DNA from 3 places in the Rossellomorea sp. NS-SX7 genome. Region 1 is predicted to be linked to each of the others. Evidence: riboswitches for the same ligand, from Rfam matches in the RefSeq annotation. Region 1 holds a riboswitch; each other region holds the start of a gene.
What was found. Region 1 has a riboswitch for cobalamin ahead of ACUXV2_RS05755 (ribonucleoside-diphosphate reductase subunit alpha). Riboswitches for the same ligand answer to the same signal wherever they lie in the genome.
Positions count from the first base shown of each region.

Region 2: linked by a shared signal. The riboswitch ahead of ACUXV2_RS10705 (ABC transporter substrate-binding protein) and the one ahead of ACUXV2_RS05755 (ribonucleoside-diphosphate reductase subunit alpha) in region 1 are both predicted to bind cobalamin.
Region 3: linked by a shared signal. The riboswitch ahead of ACUXV2_RS18000 (ABC transporter substrate-binding protein) and the one ahead of ACUXV2_RS05755 (ribonucleoside-diphosphate reductase subunit alpha) in region 1 are both predicted to bind cobalamin.

Region 1 is NZ_CM128249.1:1,170,838-1,180,662, reverse strand. It holds gene ACUXV2_RS05770 (OsmC family protein) at 1-282, shown strand, start outside; gene ACUXV2_RS05765 (DUF3243 family protein) at 398-724, opposite strand; gene ACUXV2_RS05760 (ribonucleotide-diphosphate reductase subunit beta) at 841-1,878, opposite strand; gene ACUXV2_RS05755 (ribonucleoside-diphosphate reductase subunit alpha) at 1,894-4,137, opposite strand; cobalamin riboswitch at 4,322-4,504, opposite strand; gene ACUXV2_RS05750 (SurA N-terminal domain-containing protein) at 5,017-5,781, shown strand; gene ACUXV2_RS05745 (hypothetical protein) at 5,900-6,076, shown strand; gene gndA (NADP-dependent phosphogluconate dehydrogenase) at 6,141-7,553, opposite strand; gene ACUXV2_RS05735 (thiolase family protein) at 7,842-8,996, opposite strand; gene ACUXV2_RS05730 (acyl-CoA dehydrogenase family protein) at 9,008-9,825, opposite strand, start outside.
Region 2 is NZ_CM128249.1:2,149,334-2,159,158, forward strand. It holds gene proC (pyrroline-5-carboxylate reductase) at 47-892, opposite strand; gene ACUXV2_RS10690 (LCP family protein) at 1,499-2,452, opposite strand; gene ACUXV2_RS10695 (heme ABC transporter ATP-binding protein) at 2,898-4,370, opposite strand; gene ACUXV2_RS10700 (FecCD family ABC transporter permease) at 4,372-5,424, opposite strand; gene ACUXV2_RS10705 (ABC transporter substrate-binding protein) at 5,387-6,328, opposite strand; cobalamin riboswitch at 6,567-6,764, opposite strand; gene msrA (peptide-methionine (S)-S-oxide reductase MsrA) at 6,950-7,468, shown strand; gene ACUXV2_RS10715 (hypothetical protein) at 7,529-7,675, shown strand; gene ACUXV2_RS10720 (CvfB family protein) at 7,946-8,797, opposite strand; gene ACUXV2_RS10725 (MFS transporter) at 9,141-9,825, opposite strand, start outside.
Region 3 is NZ_CM128249.1:3,616,619-3,626,443, forward strand. It holds gene ACUXV2_RS17960 (ATP-binding protein) at 101-853, opposite strand; gene ACUXV2_RS17965 (ECF transporter S component) at 850-1,335, opposite strand; gene ACUXV2_RS17970 (cob(I)yrinic acid a,c-diamide adenosyltransferase) at 1,319-1,918, opposite strand; gene ACUXV2_RS17975 (bifunctional adenosylcobinamide kinase/adenosylcobinamide-phosphate guanylyltransferase) at 2,008-2,442, opposite strand; gene ACUXV2_RS17980 (histidine phosphatase family protein) at 2,394-3,071, opposite strand; gene cobS (adenosylcobinamide-GDP ribazoletransferase) at 3,029-3,829, opposite strand; gene ACUXV2_RS17990 (bifunctional adenosylcobinamide kinase/adenosylcobinamide-phosphate guanylyltransferase) at 3,826-4,395, opposite strand; gene ACUXV2_RS17995 (iron chelate uptake ABC transporter family permease subunit) at 4,458-4,625, opposite strand; gene ACUXV2_RS18000 (ABC transporter substrate-binding protein) at 4,765-5,751, opposite strand; cobalamin riboswitch at 5,886-6,071, opposite strand; gene ACUXV2_RS18005 (nuclease-related domain-containing protein) at 6,593-7,423, shown strand; gene ACUXV2_RS18010 (hypothetical protein) at 7,475-7,879, opposite strand; gene ACUXV2_RS18015 (dynamin family protein) at 7,876-9,657, opposite strand; gene ACUXV2_RS18020 (dynamin family protein) at 9,654-9,825, opposite strand, start outside.

The sequences.
Region 1 (9,825 bases):
ATTACACTTGCGGCAATGCTTGAGAGAAGCAGGATACCAAAAGCATCATTGACAATGGACTCTGAAGGGATCGTTGAATATGAAAAAGGCATCATCACCTATAAGAAAATCATTCATCGTCCCATCCTTGTGTTAGCAAAAGAATGCACAGAAAAAAACTTGAATACGGCGAAGAAACTTGCTGTAAAAGCTGAACAATCGTGCATGATTACGAGAGCAATCAAAGGAAATGTATTAGTTGAGCTGGATGAAACAGTGTATATTCAGGGCAAAAACGAGTAATCTATTTAGTCGCCCAGGTCCATCTGCCTTCTATACATGTTAGAGATGGTTGTTTAATTGAACCATGAAAAAAAGGCGCTCCGTATTGAAGCGCCTTTTTCTGATCTTTCATTCATCAGGATTCTGAATCAACCAGCTTTACCAGCATGTGGGAAAGCATATGCTGTTCATCCTTGTTACCTGCTTTCCATAATTCATAAAGTAACTTTTCTTCCCTGTTTTTCGGTTCTTCATGTGCAGCCAGATAATCCCCGACTTTTTGCGCTGCTTTCGCCTGCTGTTCTTCGCTCATGCCAAGTTTATCGGCTAGGGATACTTTGCTTCCTAAGTATTCTTTGAAGTGATCGAAGTTTGATAGAATATCTTCCTTCTTGTCCTCGGACATGCGTGATAATGTGTCGTCTACTTTGTTTTCCATTCTGTCTGTGGATTGATTGGCCATTTGTAAAATCTCTCCTCTCTTAACTATAGTTTCTATATTCCCGGTAAAGGAATCTTTAAACTACCAATGAAGAGTTTGACCATCCAGGATGGTTCATCAGATGGAGGCAGCCGGTATTACAAGTCATCAAAGCCATTCACATCCGTCGTTTTCGTATACTGTCTTGATTTTTGTTCGAAGAAATCGGTTTTCCCCAAGTCCACTTCCTGATAGGCAATGATCCATTTTAACGGGTTATTCTGATGTCCCTCAAATGGCGATTGGAACCCAAGCTGCTTTGCCCTCTTGTTAGCCATGAATTTTATGTAACTCTCAAGTTCAGACATTAATAAACCGTCTATATCATTTCCGATGATTTCCTTCGCCCATTCGATTTCCAAATGTGCCGCATGCAAAAATGTTTTTTGTCCGAATTCCGATAATTCTTCTGTTTGATAGGATGGATATTCCGCGATGATTTCTTTGAAAATCTTTTCGAACAAGCCGACGTGGAGTTGTTCATCCCGATTAATGTAATTGATCATCGTACTTGTCGCCACCATTTTCTGATTTCTGGCAAGATTATAGAAGAACGCGAATCCGCTGTAAAAAAATAGCCCTTCCAAGATGACATCGTAAACAATCGACTTTAATAGGTTTTCCACTGTCGGTTTCTCAGCAAAGTCCTTGTACCCTTTCACGACGAACTCATTGCGTTTCTGCAGAATCGGTTCCGTTTTCCAATAATTGAACACTTCATCCTGTTTTTGTTTCGGCACGATGCTTGAGAGCACATAGCTATAGGAATGATTATGGACTACTTCCTGTTGAGCCAGAATGATCATCAAAGCATTCAAACTGGAATCTGTCAAAAAGTCTGCTACTTTTCCTGCATAATCTGTCTGCACACTGTCCAAAAGTGCCAATAACCCAATGATTTTAAGGAATGTGTCCTGTTCCTTCTGTGAAAGAGTCTCAAATTGATTAATGTCTTTAGACATATTTATTTCAAATGGAGTCCAGAAGTTCCCCAGCATCCTTTTATACTTTGGATATGCCCAAGAGAAGCGGACATCATCCCAGTTCAACACATTTGAGCTTTTCCCATTGATGATGGATGTAGATTTATTTGGAGCTGATGCGTCCATCAGATCCCTTTTTTTCAGAATGACCATTACCTTTTCCCCCTTTTAGCTGTGACAGCTTTCACACTCATCAATAACAGAATCCGATGTGGATCTCACATAATATGTCGTTTTCAAACCTGATTTCCAAGCGTCGAGATGAAGAAGCAGCAGTTCCTTGGCTTTGATATCGTTTCTGACATAGAGATTGAACGAAATCCCCTGGTCAATATGCCTTTGTCTCCTGCTGTTTTGTTTGATACTCCAGTGCTGATCGATATGGTACGCTGTTTTGTAGTACCATTTTGTGTCAGCAGATAAGTCCGGCGCTGTTACCGGTATTTTATAATCCTTTTTCTCTTCTGAATACAGATGCCTGAATAATGGATCGATACTCGCGGTTGAACCTGCTATTAAAGAAGTAGAGGAGTTAGGTGCCACTGCCATGAGATATCCGTTGCGCATTCCAGACGTTGTCACTGCCTGCCTCAATGCCTCCCATTCCGGACCTTCATAACCCTTATTCCCGAAATAATTCCCATTATCCCAATCCGAGCCGTTGAAATACGGGTACGCCCCTTTCTCCTTCGCAAGATCGGTACTTGCGCTGATCGTATGGAATGCAATTTCTTCGTATAGTTCATCACAATATTCCGCCGCTTCATCACTCTCCCATCTCAAGCCCTTCAAGGCAAGTAAATGATGCCATCCAAACGTCCCCAGGCCGATGCCTCTATACCTTTGATTTGTCAATTGCGCTTGCAGGACAGGTATATCATTCAGTTCGATGACATTATCCAGTAGTCTAACGGCGATCTTGATCGTCCGTGACAACACGTTGTGCTGAACAGCCCTGGCCAGGGAAAGTGATGCGAGATTACATACGACATAATCACCTGGATGTTTATAAGTAATGATTTTCCCGTCTTCAATCTTTTCTTGTTCCAAAACAGTAGGGCTCATATTTTGAGCGATTTCCGTACATAGATTACTGCAGTAAATCATCCCTTTATGAGCATTGGCATTCTGACGGTTTACAGTATCCCTATAGAACATAAACGGTGTTCCTGTTTCCAGCTGTGAGATCATGATCCGCTTGAAAATATCGATGGCCGGCACTGTTTTCTTAGACAGTTCCGGGTGATTCACACATTCCTGGTACTTTTTCCTGAATGATCCCTCACCTATATTCTCATCGTAATAGTCTTCCAGGGAATATCCCATAACTTTCCTTACTTCGTGGGGATCAAACAGGTGCCAGTCATCCCTTTCTTCAACGGCTTCCATAAATAAATCAGGAAGGCAAACACCTGTAAATAAATCATGAGTGCGCTGCCGTTCGTCTCCATTGTTCAACCGAACGTCAAGGAAGGAATGAATATCTTTATGCCATACATCCAGGTAGACAGCGATTGCGCCTTGACGCTGACCGAGCTGATCAACGGAAACAGCGGTATTATTTAGTTGTTTCATCCATGGAATGACTCCCGAGCCCACACCTTTAAATCCTTTGATATCACTTCCCCTGCTCCGGACTTTTCCTAAATAGATACCAAGCCCTCCGCCATTTTTACTCAGAGTCGAAACATCCGTGTTGCTGTCAAAGATGCCTCTCAAATCATCCTCTACCGTGTCGATAAAACAGCTGGAAAGCTGACCGTAGCTTTTACCTGCGTTCGCTAAAGTGGGTGTAGCAACAGTCATATACAGATTTGACAGGGCCCAGTAGGCTTCTTTAATCAGTGAGAGCCTGTGAGCCTTGTCTTCGTCCATCATGAGTGTCATTGCGATAATCATAAATCGCTCTTGCGGAAGCTCATATACGTTGCCATCATGTGATTTCGTTAAATAACGCTCAGCAAGTGTAACGATTCCAATATAGGTAAACAACTTGTCTTTAGAAGGGTTCAAAAGAGATTCCAACTGTTGGATTTCATCCCTTGTGTATGCCTCGAGCAGGCGCGGATTATATAGTTTTTTCTCAACAAGTTCTTGTATCAGATTAAAAAAATCACGATAAGGATTTGCGGGATCAAGCCTCCTGGACTGACTGCTGGAGTGATAAAGCTTCTCTAAGTACAGACATGCTGCTGCATATGTCCATTGCGGTTCTTCTGCTGAAATTCTTTCGACAGCTGTCAGGATAATCTGGTGAAAAAGCTGTTCTTCGGAGATATCCTTTTTCACTTGAAGAAGTCCGTCCACTTTCTCTTCAAATCCATCCGTGTTCAAGTCTGGGAAATCCGACTTTAGCTTCCGGCAAAGCTGCCAGGCAAGGTCTAATGTTTTTTCTGTTTCAATCAGTGTCATTTCTTCATTCCTCCCGAATCTGTTCAATTCATTCGTACTATACAAGCTGCGGGAGAGGATACAAAAAAGCCCATCCTCTCAATTGGACGGGCTTTCATGAATATAACGATGATATGATATAACAGACGTATGTATAGATATCTATTATTCTATCCTCGCACATCCTCCCAATTCCCGAAGAAGATCATACGTAATAAATATGGCAGGTCTCCTGACTCGTGCTTCATCCTACTTTAAGGCCTTCCCATCTTTATCAAGATAGTGGCAAATCCTTATTTCGTCATCACTTACAGTTGCGGGGACAGTTCCGGAATTTCACCAGATTCCCTATTAAGTCTTAATAGACACCGTATTTATAGATTTAATCGAACTAATCAATATATAGTTGTGAATATCTTTATGGACACAAAGTATTGTGTTCTCATCCATCATAATTTAATTACCATGATTTTTCAAGCAAAAATCACCCTCTTCTTCAAATCTCAATGATGGTACAAATATGCTTATAATTATCTTTTTGTTCAAAAATCCACGAACACCTCTGAATTGAGACCATTAATCAGTGGTAAAGGAAGATTACATCCGTATTTATCGTTTGAGAACCGATGGCATAATACTTATAATCCAAATAGAAGGTTGTTTGACAGTATTCTTTGGTCCCCAATATTTGACGGGCTGCTTACTTGGGATTTCCCATAGTAAGCAGCCTCTTTTTTTGAATGAAAGGGTACTCTGCAGGATAAAATAAAACGAATCTAGTGTTTCAGGGTAATTACAAAATGATTAAATAAGTCAAAAAGGTTTATTTATTCATAAGAATCATATACAATGCGCATTAAGTGATTTTTATAAATCCCCTCTTTTGAAAGGAGAACTAAAATGAAGAAGTTAATGAGTGCATTACTGATTACAATAATGGCGATTGCCTTAGCCGCTTGCGGAAATGGAGAAGAGGCAAAGAAGCAATCTGAAGATAAACCAAAAACAGAAGAGAAAAGTAAAGAACAGCAAGAGCAGGCCAAGCAAATGGAAGAAATGCAAAAGAAAATGGACAAACAAAAAGTGGACAAAGATAAAGTTGTTGCCGTGGTCAATGACGAGAAGCTGAAGGGTGAAGATTATAATAACATCCTTACTTCCTCTCAAATGCAGTTTCAGCAGATGGGACAAGATCCTACCAGCGAAAAGGCAGCAGAACAAATCAAAAAACAAACAATCGACAGTCTTGTAGGTCAGACCCTTCTCATGCAGCAAGCAGACGAAAAAGGGTATAAAGCAACTGACGAAGAAATCAACAAACAGCTTGACCAAGTGAAGAAGAAATACAAGAGTGATAAAGAATTCGAAAAAGCAATGAAAGAAGCCGGATTCTCGATGGAAGAACTAAAAACTCAAGTTGCTGAAAACATCAAGTACACAAATTATGTTGAAAAAGAGATAAAAGTGGATGAAGTAACAGAAGAAGAAATGAAGAAATTTTACGACCAATTTGCCAGCCAGCAAGGAAAAGATCAGAAAGCACCAAAGTTTGAAGAAGTGAAGCCTCAGATCAAGACTCAACTGGAACAGCAAAAGAAACAAGAAAAACTTGTACAGCACGTTGAAGAGTTAAAGGAAAATGCTAAAGTAGATGTAAAAATATAATTTATTTGAAACAACCTCCATTCTGGGGGTTGTTTTTTCTATTTGACATGTTTCTTCTTATATAAAAAGGGTACAGTCTACCAAACCATTACTTCAATGAGTAAAGGAGATGAATCCCATGAACAAACGTTCAAACGATAACCCTGAACAAGTGAATAAGGACAATGAGGGGATCCTGGATAAACATGAAAGTGAACAAAACGTAGATCCGATCCCTCTCGAAGATTTAAAGAAAGAACAGCGTGAAGAAAAAAAGAAACATCACACTAAAGATGATTCCTCCAGCGACGAATAAGACGTATAACCTGCAAAATAAACCGCAGTACAAAATTTGTACTGCGGCTTTCTTGTTCATTCATTTATTTACTTAACCAATCTGTATGGAAAGTTCCTTCTTTATCCGTACGTTGATAGGTGTGAGCTCCAAAATAATCACGCTGAGCCTGCAAAAGGTTTGCCGGCAGCGATTCAGAACGGTAGCTGTCGTAATAAGCAAGAGCACTTGCAAGCCCCGGGACGGGTATTCCCAACTTAATCGCGGTTGCCACTACTTCTCGAGCCTCTTCCTGATAATTCTCCACAATATCTTTAAAGTATGGATCCAACAGTAAATTCGTCAATTCCGCATCACGGTCATAAGCTTTCTTGATTTCTTGGAGGAACCCTGCGCGGATGATGCATCCCCCCCTGAAAATCATGGCGATCTCACCGGGCTTCAGATTCCAATTATACTCCTTGGATGCAGATTGCAGCTGTGCAAATCCTTGGGCATAGGAACAAATTTTACTTAAATACAGTGCTTTGCGGATCATTTCAATAAATTCTTCCTTATTACCGCTGAATTCACTGTTTTTAGGTCCTCTAAGAATCTTGCTTGCCTTGACCCGTTCTTCCTTCATTGCAGAAATAAAGCGTGCGAAAACAGACTCAGTAATAATAGACAGAGGCACCCCAAGTTCCAGCGAGGAGATGCTGGTCCATTTACCAGTGCCCTTTTGCCCTGCTGTATCCAGGATGACTTCTACGAGCGGCTTCCCCGTTTCTTCATCGACCTTAGTAAAGATATCAGCCGTAATTTCAATCAAGTAACTGTCGAGCTCTCCTTCGTTCCATTCTTTGAAGATCTCATGCATCTCCTGGGCTTCGATCCCCAATACATGCTTCATTAAATAATACGCTTCACAAATAAGCTGCATATCACTGTATTCAATTCCGTTGTGGACCATTTTCACGTAATGACCCGATCCATCCGGACCGATATATGTACTGCATGCCTCACCGTTTACTTTTGCTGAGATGGCTGTTAAAAACGGTTCAATCAAATCATAAGCTTCTTTCTGGCCACTTGGCATGATGGCAGGTCCGTATAACGCACCTTCTTCTCCACCGGACACGCCAGCCCCGATAAAATTGATCCCTTTTTCGTCCAAAGCTTTATTTCGGCGGATTGTGTCCTCAAAATAAGTGTTTCCTCCGTCAATCAGGATATCTCCTTTATCTAAATGAGGCAGCAGGGAATCGATTGCTTTATCGGTAATAACACCTGCAGGCACCATCATCAGTATTTTCCTTGGTGTCTCCAATGATGCTGCGAAAACTTCAACGCTGCTTGTACCTGTAAATTGCTTATCACTGTGCTCTTCTAATATTTCATTCACTTTTTCCTCAGTGACATCATAAATGGCGACAGAATACCCTCTGCTTTCAAAATTCAGAGCAAGGCTTTTCCCCATCACTCCAACACCAACAACACCAATTTGTTGTTTAGCCATACTATCATTCCTTTCCTTGCTTAAAAAACATTTTTTCACCGTAACTATTATAATACGAAAAATATTTTCATGCTGAACTTTCATGAAAAAACTTCTTTTTAAATGTAATTTTTATGATTCGCTCTGTTATAAACCGATTTTGATTTCCATGCAACGTTTAATAATAGGCTTTAGATAGTATTCATTCTTTCCTTTTGGATAATATTCAATTCAAAGTTGCAGAGCAATGCCGAAATGAAAAGGACGAACCTGTATATGGTCCGTCCTCGAAAATATAGAGAATAAAAGCTATGATTCCAATCGTTCTATTATGGTGGCATTTGCCATGCCGTGTCCTTCGCACATCGTCTGCAGCCCAAAACGGCCAGCTGTCCTTTCGAGCTCGTGCATCATTGTCACCATGATGCGTGCGCCGCTTGCACCTAGAGGATGCCCAAGAGCAATAGCACCACCATTCGGATTTAATTTGGCTGGGTCGGCTCCCACCTCTTTTAACCATGCCATGGCAACAGGCGCAAATGCTTCATTCACTTCAAATACATCGATATCTTCCAGTGATAAACCTGATTTCTTAAGCGCTTTCTTTGTCGCCGGGATTGGTCCTGTCAGCATTAAAGTCGGATCAGAGCCTGTTACCACCCTGGTGTGAACTTTGAATCTTGCTTTCAAACCAAGTTCATCCGCTTTTTCGCGGCTCATCAGTAGGAGCGCGGCCGCTCCGTCACTAATTTGGCTGGAATTCCCCGCATGAATGAATCCATCTTCTTTAAATGCAGGCTTCAACGCTGAGAGGACATCGACAGTAGTACCTTGCCTTGGTCCTTCATCCTTGTTAAAGACGACCGTCCTACTCTCCTCGACAGAGATCTCAATCGGATATATTTCTCCATCGAACCTGTGATCCTCTTGCGCTTTTAAGGCTTTTTGATGACTTTGACTGGCAAATCGATCTAATTCTTCCCGGCTGAATCCATATTTTTCTGCAATTCTTTCTGCCGATAATCCCTGATGGATGATTTCGTGCTGTTCTTTTAGCTTTTCACTGAAGCCTGCCTTCCCATAATTGGAAGCGATGGGCACCCTCGTCATATTTTCAACACCGCCAGCTATGACAATGTCCATGTCTCCGGAAAGAATGGCTTGTGATGCAAAATGAACAGCTTGCTGGCTGGACCCGCATTGACGGTCAATGGTCGTTCCAGGCACCTCGACTGGAAACCCTGCAATCAAAGCAGCTACCCTCGCAATGTCACCAGCCTGCTCCCCTGATTGAGTTACACATCCGAGAATGACATCATCTACACTCCCCGGCTCGATGCCTGATTTTTTCATTAATCCCTTAAGGATTTCACCAGCCAAATCATCTGGACGCATGTTTTTTAACGAACCGTTCCTCCTGCCTACTGCTGTCCTTATTCCTTCTACAATGACTACTTCCCTCATAATCTTCCTCCTTATAGACCCAAGTTCTTCGCAATGATTACTTTCATGATTTCGTTTGTTCCTGCATAAATACTTGCGACCGGCACATCTCTATACCTTCTGGCAATCTCATATTCCTCCATATATCCATATCCGCCATGAAGCTGCATGCATTCTGTAGCAATCCTCCTGGACATCTCAGTAAGTTTGAATTTCGCCATTGAAACTTTGGTTACTACATCTTTTCCTTGTATGTGCTCGGCAATCAAACCATCAAGAAATGCCCTGCCCATCTCAATATCTGCCGCCATTTCTGCCATTTTGAATTGAATGTGCTGAAATTGACTGATCGCTTTGCCGAAAGCTTCACGGCTTTTTATATAGTCCATGGTAATGGAAAACATATGTTCAGAGGATACCTGGGCTGCAATGGCCACGACTAGCCGTTCCTGCTGAAGCTTCTTCATAAGGTATTGAAAACCTTTGCCTTCCTCGCCGATTAGATTCTTCTTAGGCACTTTACAATCTTCAAAAATCAACTCAGCCGTGTCCTGGCAGTGAAGGCCGACTTTATCCAGCTTTCTTCCCCTTGAAAAACCCACTGTTCCTCTCTCAACCGCCAGGAGGCTGATTCCTTTATGTTGGGGGACAGTCCTCGTATCGGTTTTACATGCCACTATGATCAAGTCAGAATGAATTCCGTTGGTGATAAATGTTTTTTGCCCATTCAAAATGTAATGATCATCATTTAGGACGGCAGTCGTTTTGATTGCGGCCAAATCAGAGCCCGTTCCAGGTTCAGTCATCGCAATCGCTGTTACCATATCTCCCTTTGTACAGGAGGGCAGCC
Region 2 (9,825 bases), 980 kb from region 1:
TAGTTATATGGTAATTATATTTAATAGAGGTTTTTTATACGTGTCATTAGTTCGTCACTAATTGTCGGGACTGTAATTCAGAGCTTATTTCTTTGGATCTTTTTTCTGCTCCTTTTACAGCTTCTGAGATAGCCTTCCCTCCGCCAAACTCTGCTAATGCATCAAGTCCGGCAGCAGTCGTGCCATTAGGGGATGTTACATTTTCTCTTAGTTGTGTTGGTGTTTCTTCACGTTCAAGCATCATTTTAGCTGCACCGAATATTGTCTGGGCACCTATCTTACGCGCAAGCTTGGGGTCTAAACCGGCTTCCGCACCAGTCTTTTCAATATGCTCCATAAGATAATAGAAATATGCTGGTCCGCTTCCGGCAATCCCAGTGAAAATATCCATTTGACTTTCATCAATTACATATACTTCACCTATGCTTGACAGCAATTCTTTGGCATTCTTCATATCTTCTTCTGACGTAAATCTGCCTGCACTTATAGCAGTAGCAGATTCTTTAAGCATACTGGACGTATTCGGCATTACCCTAATAACTGATTGACCTGCAGGGAGCTGTTCCTCCATATGGGAAGTAGTAATTCCTGCAAGAACTGACATGATGACAGTATCTTTATTTACAAGATGATTAATCGAGTCTAAAGCTTTATCTATATCTTTAGGCTTCATTGCAAGAATGAGTATATCGATTTCTTCAAAAGGAAGTTGATCCTTCAATAATGTGCGTACGCCATACTTCTCATTGATATCATGAAGTTTTTCTTTGTTGCTTCGATTAGAAACAATGATTTGATTCTTTGGGATTTTTCCGCTTTGTACCGTTCCAGAGATCATTGCTTCAGCCATATTACCTGCACCAAGAAAAGCGACTGTCTTATTTTTCAACAAACCTATCCACTCCGTTTCATTTATATAATAAGGTTGTTTTTCAGTTTTGTTTGTATGTTTAATATCATGTTTAGTTTTAAATGTTTATTTTGTCCTGTGCTTTGTTCACAACGTTTATAATCGTAACACGCTGGTAAATGATATCAAGGCGATATCCGGAAGTAGTAAGGAATAAGCCGAAAAAGAACGTGGAAGCGTTATCATTCCCTTTTCAGTGATTCAAATGCCTTCTGAGAGCTTTAAATCACTGATAATCCCGTATAATCAGAATTATTGGGTTTGCTTTCTTAGAATAAGCTGCTTTTTCAGGATTGTGTGGAAGGAAAATTGCCGTTTGGCTCGGTATTCTTTTAGTTTTGGCTGATAAACTTTGAGTTTGGCTCGGTAATCTTTTAGTTTTGGCTGAAATCCTTTAAGTCTGGACCGATAATCTTCGAGTTTGGGCCGGTTATCTTTCACTATCGGCCATTAATCTTTCGATTCCGCCGATAATTCCATCACTTGGAAAAACAAGGAAACAACAACAACACACACCCACCCCAATCCCCTCAAAAAAAAATGCACATCAGACGAAATCGTCCGATGTGCACTCTTATAAGTCTACTATTATTGTTCGGTCACCTCATCCGAGCTTTTTCCGTTAAGGAAATCTTTCAGCGCCTGGATGTTTTCTTCAAAATTCAATTCGATGACCGAACCGACTCCCTCGTAGCTTCCAAAGTCATATGAGCCTTCGACTGGGATCGTCAGCTTGTCGATTTCATCGCTATTACTTAAAAGAACATCCTTAACAAGCGAAACCTGATCCAGCTTTGACATGTTTGTTTGGATGTAAGGCTGTATGGAACCAGCTAGTTTAGGCAGCTTGGTGACACCGTCGATGGTGAGGACTTCTCCTTTTAGAGCTGTAATGACTTTTTGCTGTCTCTCAACCCGTCCAAAATCGCCTTCCGCATCGTGACGGAATCTCGCATAGCCTAATAATTCTTTCCCGTTTAATTTTTGTACTCCCGGCTCAAGGGAGACACCTATATTTTCAGACATTGCTTTTTCGACGTCCATCTCGATCCCTTCCGGAGCGAGAATATCAACCGATTGTTCAAAGCCTTTAAAATCGACCATCATGTAATACTGAATATCTATATCAAAGTTATGCTTGATCGTTTTCCGTAATAATTCCGGCCCGCCTAAGTAAAACGCGGTGTTCAACTTATAGTTCTGGTAACCAGGAATTTCTACATATATGTCCCTCATGAATGAAACCAGTTTGGTTTCATTTGTTTTGGGATCTACTTGGGCCAGCATCATGGTATCTGTCCGGGATTTCTCTTCCCCCCTGCTGTCTACGCCCAATAACAATACGTTGATCTTGCCATTTTCGTCTTTAACCCCGTTAAATTTATAGTCTTGCATATTCTGCTCGCCATCAGCCATCTGATATCCATTATAAAATTGAAAAGCTGAATAGCCCAGTAAAGATAAAATGATCAATAATAGCACTGCGATAATTTTTCTGCCACGTTTTTTCCTTCGTTTCTTGCGATCGAGTCTTGAATCCATTATTCCACCTACTTTGCAAAATGAAATGGCAGCAAGCTATTGAGAAATTCTACTCTACTATCCCTCTTAACTCAATACTCAGGTTATGGAGGGATAAACATGAATTTCCAGCATGTTATTATTTATAGTACCATAATTATTACTGGATATCTCATTAATTTAAGCTTTATAAGCAGGTGGCCACTTCCCAATGCCTCTGCCAGATTCCGCAAAGTCTCCGCATACTTCAGGTTCTCCCCTGATCGGCATCTTTAGCAGGAGTCTGCTGTATACGCTCATCTCAACAGCTAGTAACTGGTTAAATATAGTTTTATATTCTGTACCAATGCCATATGTTTTAAAGTCATTGAACGTACTACCCGTTTTTACTGAGGATTTAAACATAAGGATTCACTAAAAAAAGAAGCTGAGTCCGTAAACTCAGCAATCAATGACTTTCCAGCTTTTAAGATGGTTTCCGCATTCTGAGACGGTAAGATTCAATGGCTTTCTTTGTTGTCTCAAATACGCCCTTTCCGATCAGCCTTCCCAAGGGGGTGATGGATCCTGCGAAAGGATAAGATTTCCCTTGATTCGTTGATGCGACAAGGATACTGTCTGTCGGTGTACCTGTAGCGAGGGTACCCGTTCTGGGATCATACACTTCTTGTTCCTGCATCGCCCTTACTTTTGCTTCAGTAGAGGTTACAAGAGCTTCTATGAAGGCTTCATCAGAGAGCTTTCCATTGACAAAAACCCATGTATTGATTGTTCCCGGCCTCATCTCCCCTGGGAACAAATGAGTGGCTGTCACATCTACTGCATTACCCACTCCCGCCGTCACGACCACAAAGATGGAGTGCTCCTCCAAGGTGAACGCAGCATATTCCACATCTTCCAGGTTCACTGCCGTCATCATCCCGACTGTGAAAGATGGATCAAAACCTTTGTCTTTAAGGAAATTCATCATATCCCCACGATAATCGGTGCAGTCATATTGCGGAGTGACGTATCGGTTCACCACGTTTTTGTACCAGCCAAATCCTGAACCAATCACCCCTGATGACATGCACTTCATATGGATGGGTGACTGATAGGTGATCATATCAGAGGAAACAGTCAAGAACTCTTCACACGCTGGTGATGTCCCGGATTCCGCTTTCTCATCAGGCAGGATGACAATTTGCGGTTTAGCCACATAAGGATGCGCCTGCTTATGTACTTCGGTATTATAGACCTCTTGAATATGTTCTTCCTTTAATACTTCTTCAGGGTGATTGACCACTTTGGTCTTACCCTTCTGCAGCAGAAGGAGTCGGTCACAATAAAGGCTTGCAAGGTTTAAATCATGAAATATTGAGACGACTGTCAATTTACTCTCTTTTGTTTGTTTCTTTAATAATTCAAGCAAGCTTTTTTGGAAGGAAAGATCCAGATGGTTAGTCGGTTCATCCAACAGGATGACTTTCGGTTCCTGGGCAAGGGCCTGGGCAAGGAATACCCTTTGCTTTTCTCCCCCTGACAGTTCATCCAGCTTGCGGTGTTGAAGACCCTCTACACCTGTTTGAATCATGGCTTGATGTACGATTTTCTCATCATAGGGTGATATTGTTTTAAATATCCCTTTCTGATGTGGGTACCGCCCAAGCATGACCGTTTCTTTCACCGTGTAAGAAAAGGAGTGTGTGGAGTTCTGCGGCAGTACAGCTATCAATCTTGCCAACTCTTTAGAAGAGTATTCAGCCAGGGACTTCCCTTTCAGATTGACTTTGCCTGCTGTATGGTGAAGGATACCTGAGAGTGCCTTCAAGAGCGTGGTCTTCCCACTGCCGTTTGGTCCTAATATTCCGAAGAACTCACCTGTCTCTACATGAAAATCAATGTTCTCCACAATGGATGCTTCATCATATCCTACAGATAGTTGATGGACATGCAGCATGTTACTCCCCCCTTTTCTTTAGCAGGATATAGGCAAATATCGGTGCACCGATCAATGCTGTGATCACACCGATTGGTAATTCAGATGGACTTATCACCGTACGGGAAATCAAGTCTGCAACGACCAAAAATGCTCCTCCTGAAATGACTGAAAGCGGAAGTACATGCTGATGATCATACCCGATGATCCTTCTGATAAAGTGAGGGATTACCAGCCCTACAAACCCGATCGTACCAGATACTGCCACGGCCGCGCCGGTCAGCGTGCTCCCCGCAATAAGAACCATATATTTCCTCTTCTGCACCGAAATCCCTATATGGCGTGCCTGCTCTTCCCCGAAGCTCATGCCGTTCAATTCCTTGGAATTAAACATCAGGATCAAGGTCCCTGCAGCAAAAAAAGGCAAAACAATAAAAATATAATCCCAGCCCCTCATCGATACGCTTCCAAGGAGCCAGCCGATTATTTGCCTTAACTCCTCTCCCGATAGGGCAATCATAAGAGAAATGACCGAACCAAGGAAGGAGCTGAAAATGATCCCTGTCAGTATGATCGTTTCCACCTTCATCGTGCGGTCGACCTTTCTTGCAAACGTCAACACAAGGAATACAGTAAGCAATGAGCCAATGATGCTGATGACAGGCAATGTGAATAGCCCTAAAAACGGCAGGCTTATATTGAAAAATAAAGTGACAACTGCGCCGACCGATGCTCCTGAGGACATTCCCAGGGTATACGGGTCAGCAAGGGGATTCCTTAATAAACCTTGAAAGGAAGCCCCGGCAATTGCCAAGGAGCTCCCAACCAGTAAAGCTAATAAAACTCGCGGTAAACGAATGGAAAATACAATGTTTGAATGCATGGGATCGACAGTCTCCACTGAGCCGGTCCCAAACATTTCGGCACTGATGATTTTGAGGATATCAATGATGGGAACCTTTACAGTACCTATCGATATCCCAATCAGCAGCGATAGGATGAGAATACTAAATGCCAGCAGATAAATAATCCATATTCTATTCTGTAAATATCTCTGGATAAACAGACTTGGCAATTTCCTCTACTCCTTCTACCAATCTAGGACCAGTACGCGTCACAAGATCAGGGTTTACATCATAAACTTGTTTATTTTTGACTGCATTGATATCCTGCCAGCCTTCCCGGGTCATGACCTGTTCGCTATCACCATATGTGGTAATGATGACATCCGGATTTGCTGCAATGACCTCCTCTTGGTTGACGGCGATCCACCCTTCCTGTTCTTTCAGGGCATTTTCTGCATTGATTAATTCAAGCATTTCATTAATAAATGTATTGCTTCCAGTTGAATAGATGTCCGGTGCAGGAGCTACTTCTACATATACCTTTTTCTGCTGTTCGACTTTTTCAGCTTTTGATTTAAGTTCTTGAAGATCCTCTCTCATCGAAGATACCAGCTTTTCCGCTTCCTTTTGTTTGCCGGTCAGCTTTCCAATATTCTCTATGATCGTGTATACTTCATCTATTTTCTGTGTATCTTGGACGACGAATACGCTGATTCCTGAGTCCCGGAGTTGATTTAATCCCTCTTTCGCGCTTACTGCCGTAGACTCATGTGCCAATACGAGATCTGGATCGAGGCTGATGATTTTTTCAACATTGAATTCAATGCCTCCGATTTTCTCTTTATCAGCAGCTTCCTCGGGATAATTATCGAAATCTGTCACTCCAACGACTTTTTCACCAAGGCCCAGTTCAAATAGTATTTCCGTATTACTTGGAATTAACGTGATGATTCGTTCAGGTTTCGATTCGAGAGTGATTTCATCACCTAAAGCATCCTTCACTTTTATCGATTGATCAACCGATTCTTCTTCAGTACCTTCCCCTGCATTTTGGTTGTCAGGCTGGTTCCCACAAGCAGCTGTAAATAATACTGACAGCATGAAAATAATAAATAGACTACTAAGCTTTTTCATTTTCTCTCTCCCTCTCATTAGATGATTGAATCGCATTCAGAATGATCGGTGCATCTTTTCGCTTATCTTGAAAGATTATGGGAAAGACGTGCATCGATCAGACTCCTTCTTTCTTTTAAAAAATTGAAAAAAGAGCCAAATAAAAAAACATCCCCGAAAAGGCGATGCTGTGTAATATGCATATAGGACCAACAAAGTATGGGGACATGCATGTTACACCTTCCTATCCGCGTAGTACCAGTGTCAAAGATGTCAGGCAGGTCTCCTGGCTTATGGTCATTGCTGGCTGCACCTTCCCGTACATGTGTACAGTGGTTCATTGCAGTTTGCTCCCATTTACAGTGGCGGGACCGCGTTGGAGTTTCACCAACTTCCCTTTTAAGAAGCGCAGGAATATTTGAACATATCCCGCTTCACCCGATCATTCAACTATGTAATTTTCCGTTCACATGAATTATACAGGAGCTTTTATATCCGGTAAATATATTTTTGCACCAAAGTTACAGTTTTTTTGATTGTCAAACCGTCAGAGAAAATGATAAAATTTGTTCAATCTAAAATATCTTTACCACATTACAGCAGCAAATAGCTGCAGGAGGTTTGGTTGGAATGAAGAAAGAAATCGAACGTGCTACCTTTGCCGGAGGCTGTTTCTGGTGCATGGTAAAACCATTTGATGAATTACCCGGAATCATTGATGTCGTGTCTGGTTATTCAGGTGGACACGTTGAAAATCCCACATATAAAGAAATAAAAGAAGGACAAAGCGGACATTATGAAGCCGTTCAAATCACATTTGATCCTTCCGTCTTCCCCTATCGGGATCTATTGGACCTATACTGGCCACAAATCGACCCGACTGATGACGGCGGGCAATTCCATGACCGTGGGGATCAGTATCGCACCGCCATCTTTTATCATAATGAGGAACAAAGATATGCTGCAGAAGAAACCAAACAAAAAATTGCAGACAGCGGGCGATTCGCAAAACCGATCGTGACAAAGATCCTGCCGGCAGCACCTTTTTATCCTGCTGAAGAATATCACCAAAAGTTTTATAAAAAAAAGCCAGAAGAATATAAAGCTGATCGCAAAGTATCCGGCAGGGATGAATTCATCAGTAATCACTGGCAGTCATAGCCTACGCATGAAAGCCCCCCATTTCTCACAAACTAGATGTGAAGAAAGGGGGTTTTTTTGATGAAAAAGCAACAGCATGACAAGGAACAAGTAATCGGATTCGAAGGCCCTGGCAGGGCAGTCAACTTTTTCGATCCCTATCCTGATGAAGACAAAGTGAATTACAAAAATGCTGAGCAAGGTGAAGAAAAAAATGACAGAGAGTAAAGATGTCGAACCCAAGATGAATAGTATGATAACTTTTGTATAAGTTAAGAAGAAGGAACCGGGGAAATCCTCCACCAAGAAAAGCCAACAATCGCTAGATTTTCTCGGTTCTGAATTATTTTCATTACCACTGTATCCTCCACCTAATAGCAACTTCCCCTTTTCACTCCAACTTCTTATATTTCCATAGCTGAGCCTTTTTCAAAAAATAAACCATATTTGGATTCAAATAAAAAAGGAGGCGGAAAATTCCGCTCTCCTGCATACCTTCTATTTTTTCAAATAAGTCCATCCTTCTTCTTGGTAAACCTTGTTTTCTTTCATCAGTTTCCCAATCGCACGTTTAAAGGAAGCCTTGCTCATGTTGAAGCGTTCCTTTATTTCATCCGGCTGGCTCTTGTCCCAGAACGGGATCGCACCGTTACGCTGATGCAGGTAGGAAAGAATCACGTCGGCATCATCATGCATCTTATCTTGTTTCAATGGAAGGAAAGAAACATTTAAATTTCCGTCATCCTTTACATCGATGACCCTTCCTTCTACAAGCTCGCCAAGTCTTGGTTCTTGTTTCCGTTCATTCTCATGTACGAAGCAGCGGTATCCCTGCTCGGATAAAAAGAATGTACCTACTTTAAGAAGGCGGTAAACCCTGCCTTGGACTTTTGCATTCAGCATTTCTTTAGATGCTCTTCTTGATACTTGCTCAATGATATTTTCCGTCGCAAGCTTTCCATATAAACGGTCCTGTTTGTCCCGGTTCAATGACAGGAACAATTGGTCGCCCGGCTCTGGCCACAGGGAAAGAAACCTTGGAAGGTCATCTGCTGAGACAAGGATATCCTTAGGAAGTCCGATATTGACAAACACTCCTAAATCTTCTTTTTTATCCACTACTTCTGCCCATCCGTACACTCCTGCCTGCACCTTTGGAATACGCATGGTAGCCGTCAGCCTGACATCCTTATCATGATAGAGAAAGACTTTGACTGAATCGCCCTCTTGGATTTCATCAGTAATTTCTGAATGATGAAGCAATACCCGATCCTCCTCATCATTTGTTAAAAAGAAGCCGTATGGGACTTCATGGTCGACATATAATTCTTCTACCGTTCCCGGTTTCAATGAAGACATTATCAGATTCCTCCCAATCAAATGGTAATAGCATTTATCCGCTCATTACTCATCTTGTATATTGAACTAATATATCTTTTTTTCTTCTATATGTATAGTGTCTATTTTCTACAGAAAATAGTAAATGTATTTTGACAATAATAACTTCTGATGCAGGAATATTCATTTCCGTTTTCTTCTCAGAGAGACTGCCGCAGTTCCTGTAACCAGTTAGCTTTAACAGACCCTCCCTTCCAGAAAGAACAAAATACTACATACCCAACGTTCCCTATTATAACAGGGACTTATAAAGAATGCAGGAGCCCGTCTTTTAACCAGGGCCCCTGCATCGTGATTAATAACGATTATACGCCCTCACTGCTTCGTCAGTTGGAAGTAAAAACGTGAGCATGCCCAGTAATGGGAGGAAGCTGCATAGAATCATGACAAACCGTATTGAATAAAAATCCGCGAGCCCTCCGAATAAAACTGCACCTACTGCGCCCATACCGAATGCAAGTCCCACTGTCAGACCTGAAACCATTCCGATTTTTTTAGGCAATAGTTCTTGTGCATATACGACAATGACACTGAAGCTCGATGAAATGATGAATCCGATGCAAAAAATAACCGGGAATACGATGGACAACGATAAATAAGGAAGTGCCAATGTTAACGGGGCAGCACCCAGCATCGAAAAAAAGATGATATTCCGTTTACCAAACTTGTCCGCCAATGGACCGCCTAAGAATGTGCCAAGAACCCCCGCAAACATAAATGCAAAAATATAAGCCTGCGCTTTCTTGATGGATAATCCGTAATCTTCTATTAAATAAAATTGATAATAATTCGATAAGCCAGCTCCATACCAGGAGCGGGCAAATACTAAAAACACAACCAACACCATCGCCCACTTAATCTTTCTATGAATAGGTGAAGGTTTCCCATCTGCTTTATTCCGGACACGTTTTGTTTCTTTTGTTTTTATCTGGCTTGAATACCATTTTGATACTTTTAATAATATAAGTATCCCCATGATT
Region 3 (9,825 bases), 1.8 Mb from region 1:
CTGCCTCCCAGACTTTGTTCTTATTGATAGTTTATCAGAAAGAATGGAACCGGGCCTATCTGCTTTTTAAAACTACTCAAGGGCACTGTGCAAACAATACTTATAAAGATGCGGGACACTGTTCCTGTCCCCTTGTCCCACCTTTAACCAACAACGAATGATAAAAATAACCAACAAGCTCCCTTACATTACCTTTATCTTCTTCCCTGAACTTCACGAGAAAGCATGTAGATGGACCACCTGACACTAAAATATCGAGAGGACATTGGATCTCCTTTTCTGTCAATGAAACATCATCTGTTAATACCTTAAGCTCTTCCAGAATGCCTTTTGAACCTACAGGAATTAAATCCAGAATGGCTGAATGCCTGCAGCATTTGGTGAACAGACTTAAAGGTGCCGCCATTTCCTTCTTTTCCATAACCTGATTCCCTGTTAACGGGGCACCTATTACAGCATACTTATACTCGTATTCTCTCGCTCTTTCATTTTTAACAACCGGTCTTTTTCCAAGAACGGTTATCCCTAAGGCCGATTGCTTTAAAGGAAAGTTGGATTCTGTGCTGCCTGTAATCTGCACTCCTTCTAATTCAGCCTCTTTGAGAGCTGTTTCTGCTCCTTTTTTATACGCTTCCCAAACCATATCTCCTGAGAAGTTGTGGATGATGACTGAAAAGGGATTTGCTTTAACTGCCAACACTTCCATTACCGCTACCCGGGTTGAGTAATAGGCGGTGATTACATCACCCACTTTGACTACATCCTCATCCTTTGTCCCGATCCCGCCGCTGTTATCTGTTCCGACGATGATTTCTTCATTTGAAGATGAAGGAATGATGCTAACGTCTCTCATGACTGCCTCCTCACCCTTTCATGAAAATAACGGTTTAACGGAGGATAAGCGAAATGAGCAATGGTCAGGTTCAGGAAAGACCCTATGCACAGGGAAGGAAGAATCGTAAAATAAAACTCTTTACTGATAATGAAAATAAACGGTAGCGGAGCAATAAAGGCATTGATGGTAAAGAACAAAACTGCCGCAATCACTGGAGATTGTTTGAACATAACACCAAACAACCAGACAGCTCCTGCCATTTCCGCTGCAATCAACACATGCAGCGGTCCCAGCGGAAAACCTGCCAGTAGTGCGGAAATCAAGTGTCCGGACATGGCTGTGACAGCTCCAAACCCTCCACCTATAATGGAAGCGGCAAGCAGTGCGGCAAGTGAATCCAAGGCAACGCTGCCCACGACTGCAGGGATTTTAATCAGCCCTCCAGCAGCACTAAGTGAAACTAAGAGTGCGAGTAATGTAAGCTTATTTGTTCTTTTCATCTGGCCTCACCTTTTTACCTGCTGCAGAGAAGACGTTTGCACTTCTTTCATATTCAACATCCTGCAATCCCATTCTGTAATTGATTGCCCTTGCCAGTGCGAAAAAATAGTCTGATAAGCGGTTTATGTATTGTAACGTCACTTCAGGAATTTCTGCATTTGTTTTGATCAGACTGACGATTTGCCGTTCAGCCCTACGGCAGATTGTACGGGCAATATGGATAGTTGCAGCTGGTCCTGACCCTCCTGGAAGGATAAATTTCTCAAGCGGCGGGGTTTCTCCAATATACTGATCAATCCTCTCCTCGAGATAATCGATCGTTTCGCTTTTAAGCTTCATCGGAAACTTATCCGTCACATTCGCCAGATCCCCTCCACAGTCAAAGAGTTCATGCTGAATTTTCTCCAGGTCATCCAGAACGTCCTGGAAGAGGCCTTTGTCCAATTCAGATACTGCTTTTCCTACGAATGAATTTAATTCATCAATCGTGCCATAAGCCTCTACCCTTACATCATCCTTATCGACACGCCCGCCTATAATGTTGGTCCTACCTTTATCGCCTTTTCTGCTGTATATTTTCATAGTAATCCTTCTCCTTTTAGTAAAGTCCGTATCATTTTTGAAGACTCATATTTTATAAAACATGTGACCACTATCGAATTCCTTCAAACCTATTCAGCCCCTTTTAACCTCTGCGGCAAACCAAACCAGATTTCATACACACTATCCGCAAGCTTTACAAGATCCTGGTATACCCATCCTGTAAGATCCCGCCACTTTCTTTCAGTAGAATCAATAGGTACGATTCCCCTTCCAATATCAGATCCGACCCATATCACGTTTCGCGGCGTTAATGCTCCTTCCCAATCCATCCACGTTTCAAACAGTGAGTGAAATTCACTTCTGATACTATTCATTTCTTTCTCTTTCCTGACTTCATTAAGAATAAGGTACTCGAGGCCTTCCAGTACAACTGTATTCTGAGAAGGATCAGGCTGAGGAAGAGTACATTCTTCAGATAAGTTCACCCACTCCAGCTTTTGCTTATTGGTTTCCCTCACCCATTGGGATTTTCCGTTGAAGGCACCGCCCGTAACGAACTGCATGTTTTTCCCCTCCTCCATTCATCGACTGTCCAACTCAATTCATACCCTCCGCCACATGGAATCTGCCATTCCCAAAAACTTCTTTCTTCTGCCGTCAGCTTCATCAATAAATGTCTTATCACACCGCCATGAGTGACGATCGCTATCCTCTTTGTCTGGCTGTCATAAGGTGGATGACTGCCGGATTTTCCGACATGTTTCGGGTCGTACCCATCACGATTGACGACATCCTTTACCTGCAGCCAGCCCATTCTCAGTCTTTCATAGAAATCACTGAGTCTTTCACCGCCCGGTATTTGAATGCTTGGGTCATTCAGCCATTCCTGGTAAGATCCATTCAATTTTAGTTCCTGGTATGTTTTCGTTTCCCATTTTCCAAAATGGATTTCCCTGAATAAATCGGATTCCAGATGAGGAACATCTCGAAACAGTGCTTTTGCGGTCTGTGTACATCGTACAAGATCACTCGTGATGACCCATTCATATGAAGGATAAAGCGACGCTCTCTTAACCAATTCCTTGCGGCTTGCCTCCAGTATCATGGCATCATGCCATCCAATATACTTTTTGGCGCGGTTTTCTTCTGTCAGGCCATGCCGGTATAAGCCGACAACCACACGATCAACCATAATACTGTCTCAGCTCCTTCCACTGATGCACCAAGCGTGTCTCCAGTGATGCCTCCAAACCACTTGATTGTTTGGCGTCTGATCCATACTGTCAGCAATCCTGCAGCCAAGGTGAACAGCAAAAACAAATCTGCTATTTCCGGCAATACCCAAAAGAAAATGACAGCAATCAGAACATAAGGAATCAAATAAGTCAGCAGGTACATGGGACCCGTGTGCTGTTTAAAATAATGCGCCATCCCTTCTTCCTTGGCCGTTTTACCTGTTACCATCAGGATCCCCATGATTATTCTGCTGAAAAATGGAATGATCCCGATCATGGTTGCGAGAAAAATAGAATCTAATATCATACTTTCATAGATAAATAGGAAGCGGGACGATAACAGGACGATAACTGATATAACAGCAAAAGCTCCAGCCCGCGGATCTTTCATGATCTCCAGACGTTTCTCTTTATCCTGATAAGAAAAATAAGCGTCACTGCTATCCATCCAGCCGTCAAGGTGTATACCTCCTGTAAGGATAATCGGCAATACCCAAACGATAAAGGCAAGGGCCAGAGATGAAAGAGTCGTCCACTCACTCAAGCAGAATAGGAGGCTTCCAACGATACCGCCCATGATCAAACCGAGTATTGGAAACATCATGACGGTCCTTTTTATCATGTCTCTATCCATTTTGAATGAGATCGGAATTGGGAGACTTGAGAAAAATTGAAGGCAGACCAGCAATCCCCATACATAACTTTTCACATTCATCCTGCAGGGAGTCTCCTTCCTTTTTTCAACACTGGTATGCCGTTCTTAACTGAATACGCTTCAGCTGCCATTTCAACAAGCTTTTGGTGAACCATACCCAGTGTTTTCGTAAAATTTCTCACAAAATCATTAGTAGAAACGGGTTCGCAAAAAACATCGTTGCTGACAAAGATTAGCTTGCCAGCGTTCTTGGATAGTTCCTTAACATCCCCAACGACCTTTTCTGTCAACTTTCGTTCATTGATAAATTCAGCTGAAAACATTTCATTGGTCAGCAAAGTCGTCACACAATCAAGTAAGACAATATCTTTGGAGGAGAAGGTTTCAGACAGATAACCAATATTCACCGGGCATTCCCACGTCATCCAACTATGCTCCGATTTTCTTCTGTCATCCTGATGCCTTCTTATCCTTTGACTCATTTCATCATCCACCGCCCTGCCACAGGCAATATAATGCAGGGATGCTTGGGGCAAGGCAGATTGATAGGATTCTGCCCTGCTTTCTGCGAAAGAGCTCTTTCCACTGCGCACTCCTCCACAAATAAAAATCATTTCTGCCGCCATTTGCTTATCCCTCCATCTGCAACTTATATATCAGCGAATTCATAAATAATAGAGCAAAGTCATCACGCACCGACTGAAACACATGATGACATATCCAATGTATAAGGGTCAGCCAACTCCCCCCTCCATAAACCTCGAAAAGCGGCTCCCGCAATGGCGAGAGACGCTCCAACAAGAATGCCAACAGGTACTCGGGTCAGCTTGAACCTATTCACGATAGTGATATCCATTTAATCCACATTATACAGGACAGGGTAACGGAAAATCGTTGTACCGAGGATCGAAATAATACCAGTAACCGGGACTCGCGCCAACCCCAATACCTATCAGCAGTGAGAATATTAAGATCCATACGAAACTATTACATTGTTACTTAAATAAATCCGGATAAACCGCTTTTGCAAGCTCCTCTACGCCTTGTACCAGCCTCGGACCGGTTCTCGTTACTAAATCCGAATGAACGTCATATACTTGTTCATTCTTGATGGCAGGAACACCCTCCCATCCCTCTCTGCTTAACACTAAGTCTTTCGGATTTTCCGTGTAATACCCATAGGTAGTGACAATGACATCAGGATTCAAGGCGATAATGGCCTCTTCATTCATCTTCACCCAGCCTTCCTGTTCTGCAGCTGCATTGTCAGCATTAATCAACGTCAGCATTTCATCCATGAAGGTATCACTTCCAGGAGTGTAAATCTCTGGTGCAGGAGACACTTCTACAAAAACGCTCTTTTTCTCTTCTTTTGAAACTTCAGCTGCTTTCTCCTTCACCGCCTGAAGATCATCTTTCATTTTCCCGATGGTTTCTTCAGCCTGTTCATTTGCATCTGTAGCCTTGCCGATCATTTCAATCGTAGAATAAACTTCTTCGAAACTTTTAGCGTCATGTACGACCAGAACCGTGATACCAGCGTCTCTTATCTGCTGGAGAGCATCCGTTGCCGATCCCATTACCGAAGCATGGGCAAGCACCAGATCAGGTGATAAGGAAAGAATCTTTTCTACGTTGAACTCCATACCGCCGATCTTCTCTTTTTCAGCAGCTTCAGGAGGATAGTTATCAAAATCAGATACTCCAACAACTTTATCAGCCAGCCCTAATTCGAAAGCAATTTCTGTATTACTCGGGATAAGCGATACAATCTTTTCAGGTTTTTCCTCAATCGTTACCTCATTATCCACAGCATCCTTTATGATTACAGGAAATGCTGCCGTTTCCTGGTTTTCAGCTTGTTCCTGATCCGCTGAATCCCCTCCAGCTTTCCCATTAACTGTGTCTCCGTTATTTCCGCAACCGGCAATGACGCCAATGGAAAGTAGCAGTGCAAGCAATAGTAAGTTAATCTTCTTCACGTTCGTTTCTCCCCTTTTTTCATTTCAAAATAAAAAAACATCTCTTCCTGAAGAAAGAGATGACGTGTAAAAGGCATATTTTTGATGTAAACTCAAAATTTATGCGATTTACACCTTCCCTATCCTCGTAGGCTTTTGGTGCACGGTAACAGGCAGGTCTCCTGGCTTATGGTCATTGCCCGCTGCTCCTTCCCATACAAATGTACAGTGGTATTAACAGCAGGCTCCCAAATTACAGTGGCGGGACCGCGTTGGAATTTCACCAACTTCCCTTTTAAGACTTCAGTTCGACTAAAGTCACCTGTTTCGACAATATGTATTAAATTTTCCGCTAGCTAGATTATACACAAGAAAGGTTGAGAGGGGAATCATTTTCCAGAATATTATTTTAATGGTTTAAGTAAAAGGAAGAGTGAGAACCGCCTCCACCTAATTCCACTGTTCCTCAAGCCTATCAAGCATCTCATTTAACTCTTCCAGCCGTCCGCTGCTGCTTCATCTTTTTCCTCCCTTTACCTGCTACAAATTCCTCATCCAACAATGCGACTTCCTCCAACGATTGCACACCTCTCTTAGAGAATGACAGAAAAAGGACACCCTGTTTTGAAATTTTGTTACATAAACGTTTGTTTAACTTTGTAGGTAGCTTTGTGCCAGGGGTTTAGAGATTAATCAAACGTTTGTTTAAAAGGACAAGTGGACAGGTATACCGTCACACTAAAATAATTGGACTATCTAGCTCGCGGTACGATGGACCTGTCCCCCTGTCCCACTTCCTCTAAACCTTTATACCCATATTCCGATAGTAAAAATAAACACCTGCATTATAAAGGAGTGCAATATGTTATTATTTCTACACTTTTTAAAGAAGAAAAAAGAAAAGGACGTACCCATACAAACAAGAAAACCGGCCGCTAAGCCTATAAAGAGGACTTCAGAGGAATTCGCAGCCAGAAAAGGAGAACTCGGTGAATACAAGATAGACATCCAACTTGATCAGCTGCCGAAAGACTGTCGTTACCTGAGCGACCTTCTTGTGAAAAACCCGAAGGCGAAGTCGGGATATTCCCAGATTGATCACGTAGTCTTGACTCCCTATGGCATCTTTACCTTTGAAACGAAAAATTATCAGGGCACCATCTATGGCGGGAAAGACAGAAAAACGTGGCTAGTGAATGGGAAATTTAAAATGATGAATCCGTTTGTCCAAAATTACGGACATATTGCCGCACTGAAGACACTGATTGATGAAAAACACCACCCTTTATTCATCTCAATGGTTTCCTTTACAAAGAGATGCACATTTAAAGTCGGATTAGAATATCGTAAAATCGCATCCAATGAGTTGATTGTCTATGATATCGAATTGTCTGAGTTCATTCACAGAAAGCTTTCGGTTTTGAAGCTTCAGCACAAACAACCGCTACTTAGTGAACCTGACATTTCTACCATTCATCATGCTTTTACTCAAGCGAATATAATTGATCCAACGACCAGGGAGGAACATAAGCTCAAACTAAGCAACCCTGAAGATACCGAGGTGATTGCCGGTGCCTCCGCGGCCTGCGTCGCGTGCAGTAAACCTGTTTCGGCAAAAGTACAGGCGTATTGTCTGGCAAACAAAAGGTTCGGAGGGAAAATCTATTGTTTTGAGCATCAGAAAACAAGGTAGAGCGGGAATCTGCCCCCCTGCTCTACCCCTTGTGGTAATCTTATCCAATGCTTAACCTTTCAAATTATTAAAAGGATTTCCATCAGGATTGGTTCGTATATAACCGCCGCCTTGTTCAAGGGGGGTGTCTATGGAGGAATTCCCGTCACCATCGCGGAAATATCCTTCCACTAAAGTCCCATCTTTACGAATGTAGGGATCTACATAGTGAGGCTCCACAAAGTGAATGTTGTCAGTGCCGGACCCTAAATGTAATGGTTTGAACTGAAATTGATTTGTATACTTCAACGGATCAGAGTAATGATAGATATCCTGGCCATGTCCAGTAAAGGATCCGTCTGACCCATAATCGATCACGGACGGTGTTTGATCCTTAAGTGCCAGATCTGTACTTGTGCCATAGTCCTGATCAAATGCTTCTGAAAGATTTACTGTATTGTTTTCCCATCCATTCATTTCAACGCTTCCTCCTTCATTAATTCTGTTAGATAAAGTTTCAGTTCTTTAATCTTTTCCCTGTGAGCATGGATTTCAGCTGCCTCTGTTTGATGTCTTGCCGCCTCTTCTTTAAGAATCATGTGATAACTTGTTATTAAACGACTAAATTCTTCAAGAGAAAGCCTGTTAATTTCACTGATTCCCTTTCTGATATACTGGTTCAACTGATATTTAAAGTCATCAAGAAGGACGTTAATCTGAGTATGCACGGAATATATAAGGTCCGGCTTGATATTGGCTAGTTGCTTCTCAGCGATCTTTTGAGAAATATAAGGCAGGCCAGCCATCCCAACTACCGGAAGGAAGAAAGGACCTCCCAATAAAAGTGCAAGAGAACCAACGCCCCCCAGCAAAACACCTGCTTTCACATTGGCATTTCCGCTGCGGGCATTCAGAATAGGGATATCGCCTTGAAACCTCAGATTCTCTCCCCTGTAGGACTGCAATTTTACACTTTGCTGAAAAGATTTAGATAATCCAATAGAAACCTCTCTTTCAAGCTTTACAAACAATTGGTGAATATGGTCGCTATACTGATCGATCCATTGATTGAAATGAGCCCGTATTGTATGAGGAATTTGGTTTTCCACAAGGGACTTTATATCAGCACCTTGAAAGAGATTAATTTTATGCTCGATATCCTCCTTCACCTTTTCTCCAAAATATTGAAAAGATTTGTTGATTAGAAAGTTGATCTCTTCTTCTCTCTCAAACAGATAATCTTGCAATTGTCCTTCCCATTTTGCACGATGTTCGAACCAGTTCTCCACCCTGAGTAACTGATCTCTTAGATCTTCAATCGATCTTTCTGTAAGTTCTTCCGCAGTTTCAACCTCTTTAAGCACTGCCTCGTGTATGTCAGCTAATCTTTCTTCAATTCGTTTTTGCTTTTGTTGTGTTCTTGAACCCGATTCTAGTCGTCGCTTTATTTCTGCTTTAATTTCTTCTATACCTGAAACTTGTTTGAGTTCATCGTTGTTCGTTAAATTACCTTCAAGGGCTTCTTTCGCTGATACAGGAAACACCCTATGTTGTCCACCTGCTATACCTTGAATTCTTCTTTCTGAGAATTCGATCACTTCATCCAGTTCGTCTTCATCAATTTGATCTAAGAAATTCATGACGAAAATGGTCCGGTCAAATCCAATTTTCTTTATTCTATTCTCCAGGAATTCCTGCTCTGATTTTTTTATTGCCGCTGTCAGAGAAGACATAAAGATGATGACATCTGCCCGTGGCAAGAACTGATGAGTGATGTCAGCCCGTTGTTCACTTAAATCATTCACACCGGGAGTATCAATTAATACAATACGCTCCTTCAATAACGGTACATCCAAAAATAATTTTATAAACTTGATTTCCTCCGGATTGAAGTCTGAAGAAGCAGTATATCTGTTTAACACCTCAATAGAAGCCTCTTGTTTCTCTATTTCGCCATTTTGTTTAACGATATGAATTTCCTGTTCGCTCCCGTGAAAAATCGCATTAATTGTTGCTGTAGTCGGGGTTACATTTCTTGGCATGATGTCCTGTCCCAACAAAGCGTTTACGAAAGTAGACTTTCCATGTTTGAACTCACCAACCACCATGATCGTATAATAATTTTGAATAATATCCTCTTCAAGTTCCTTTAATGGCTTCAATTGCGAACTATTAGGTAATACAGACTCTAATTTAAGAATCATTTCGCTTGTAACCCGCTTGAAATCTTCGAGATTGGTCCATTCACTACTCATAACACGCCAGCCTTTTCTTTTGTTTTTTTCTGCAGCTGCTTTAATAGACGAGGCAGATCTTTTTCAATCTGTGTCAATCTTGTATCCCTATGATTTAGGATATCTATTGTCTTATGAATATCTTTTTCTTCTAATTGAGTGGTTTTGATAAGCTGGTTTAGCTGTTCG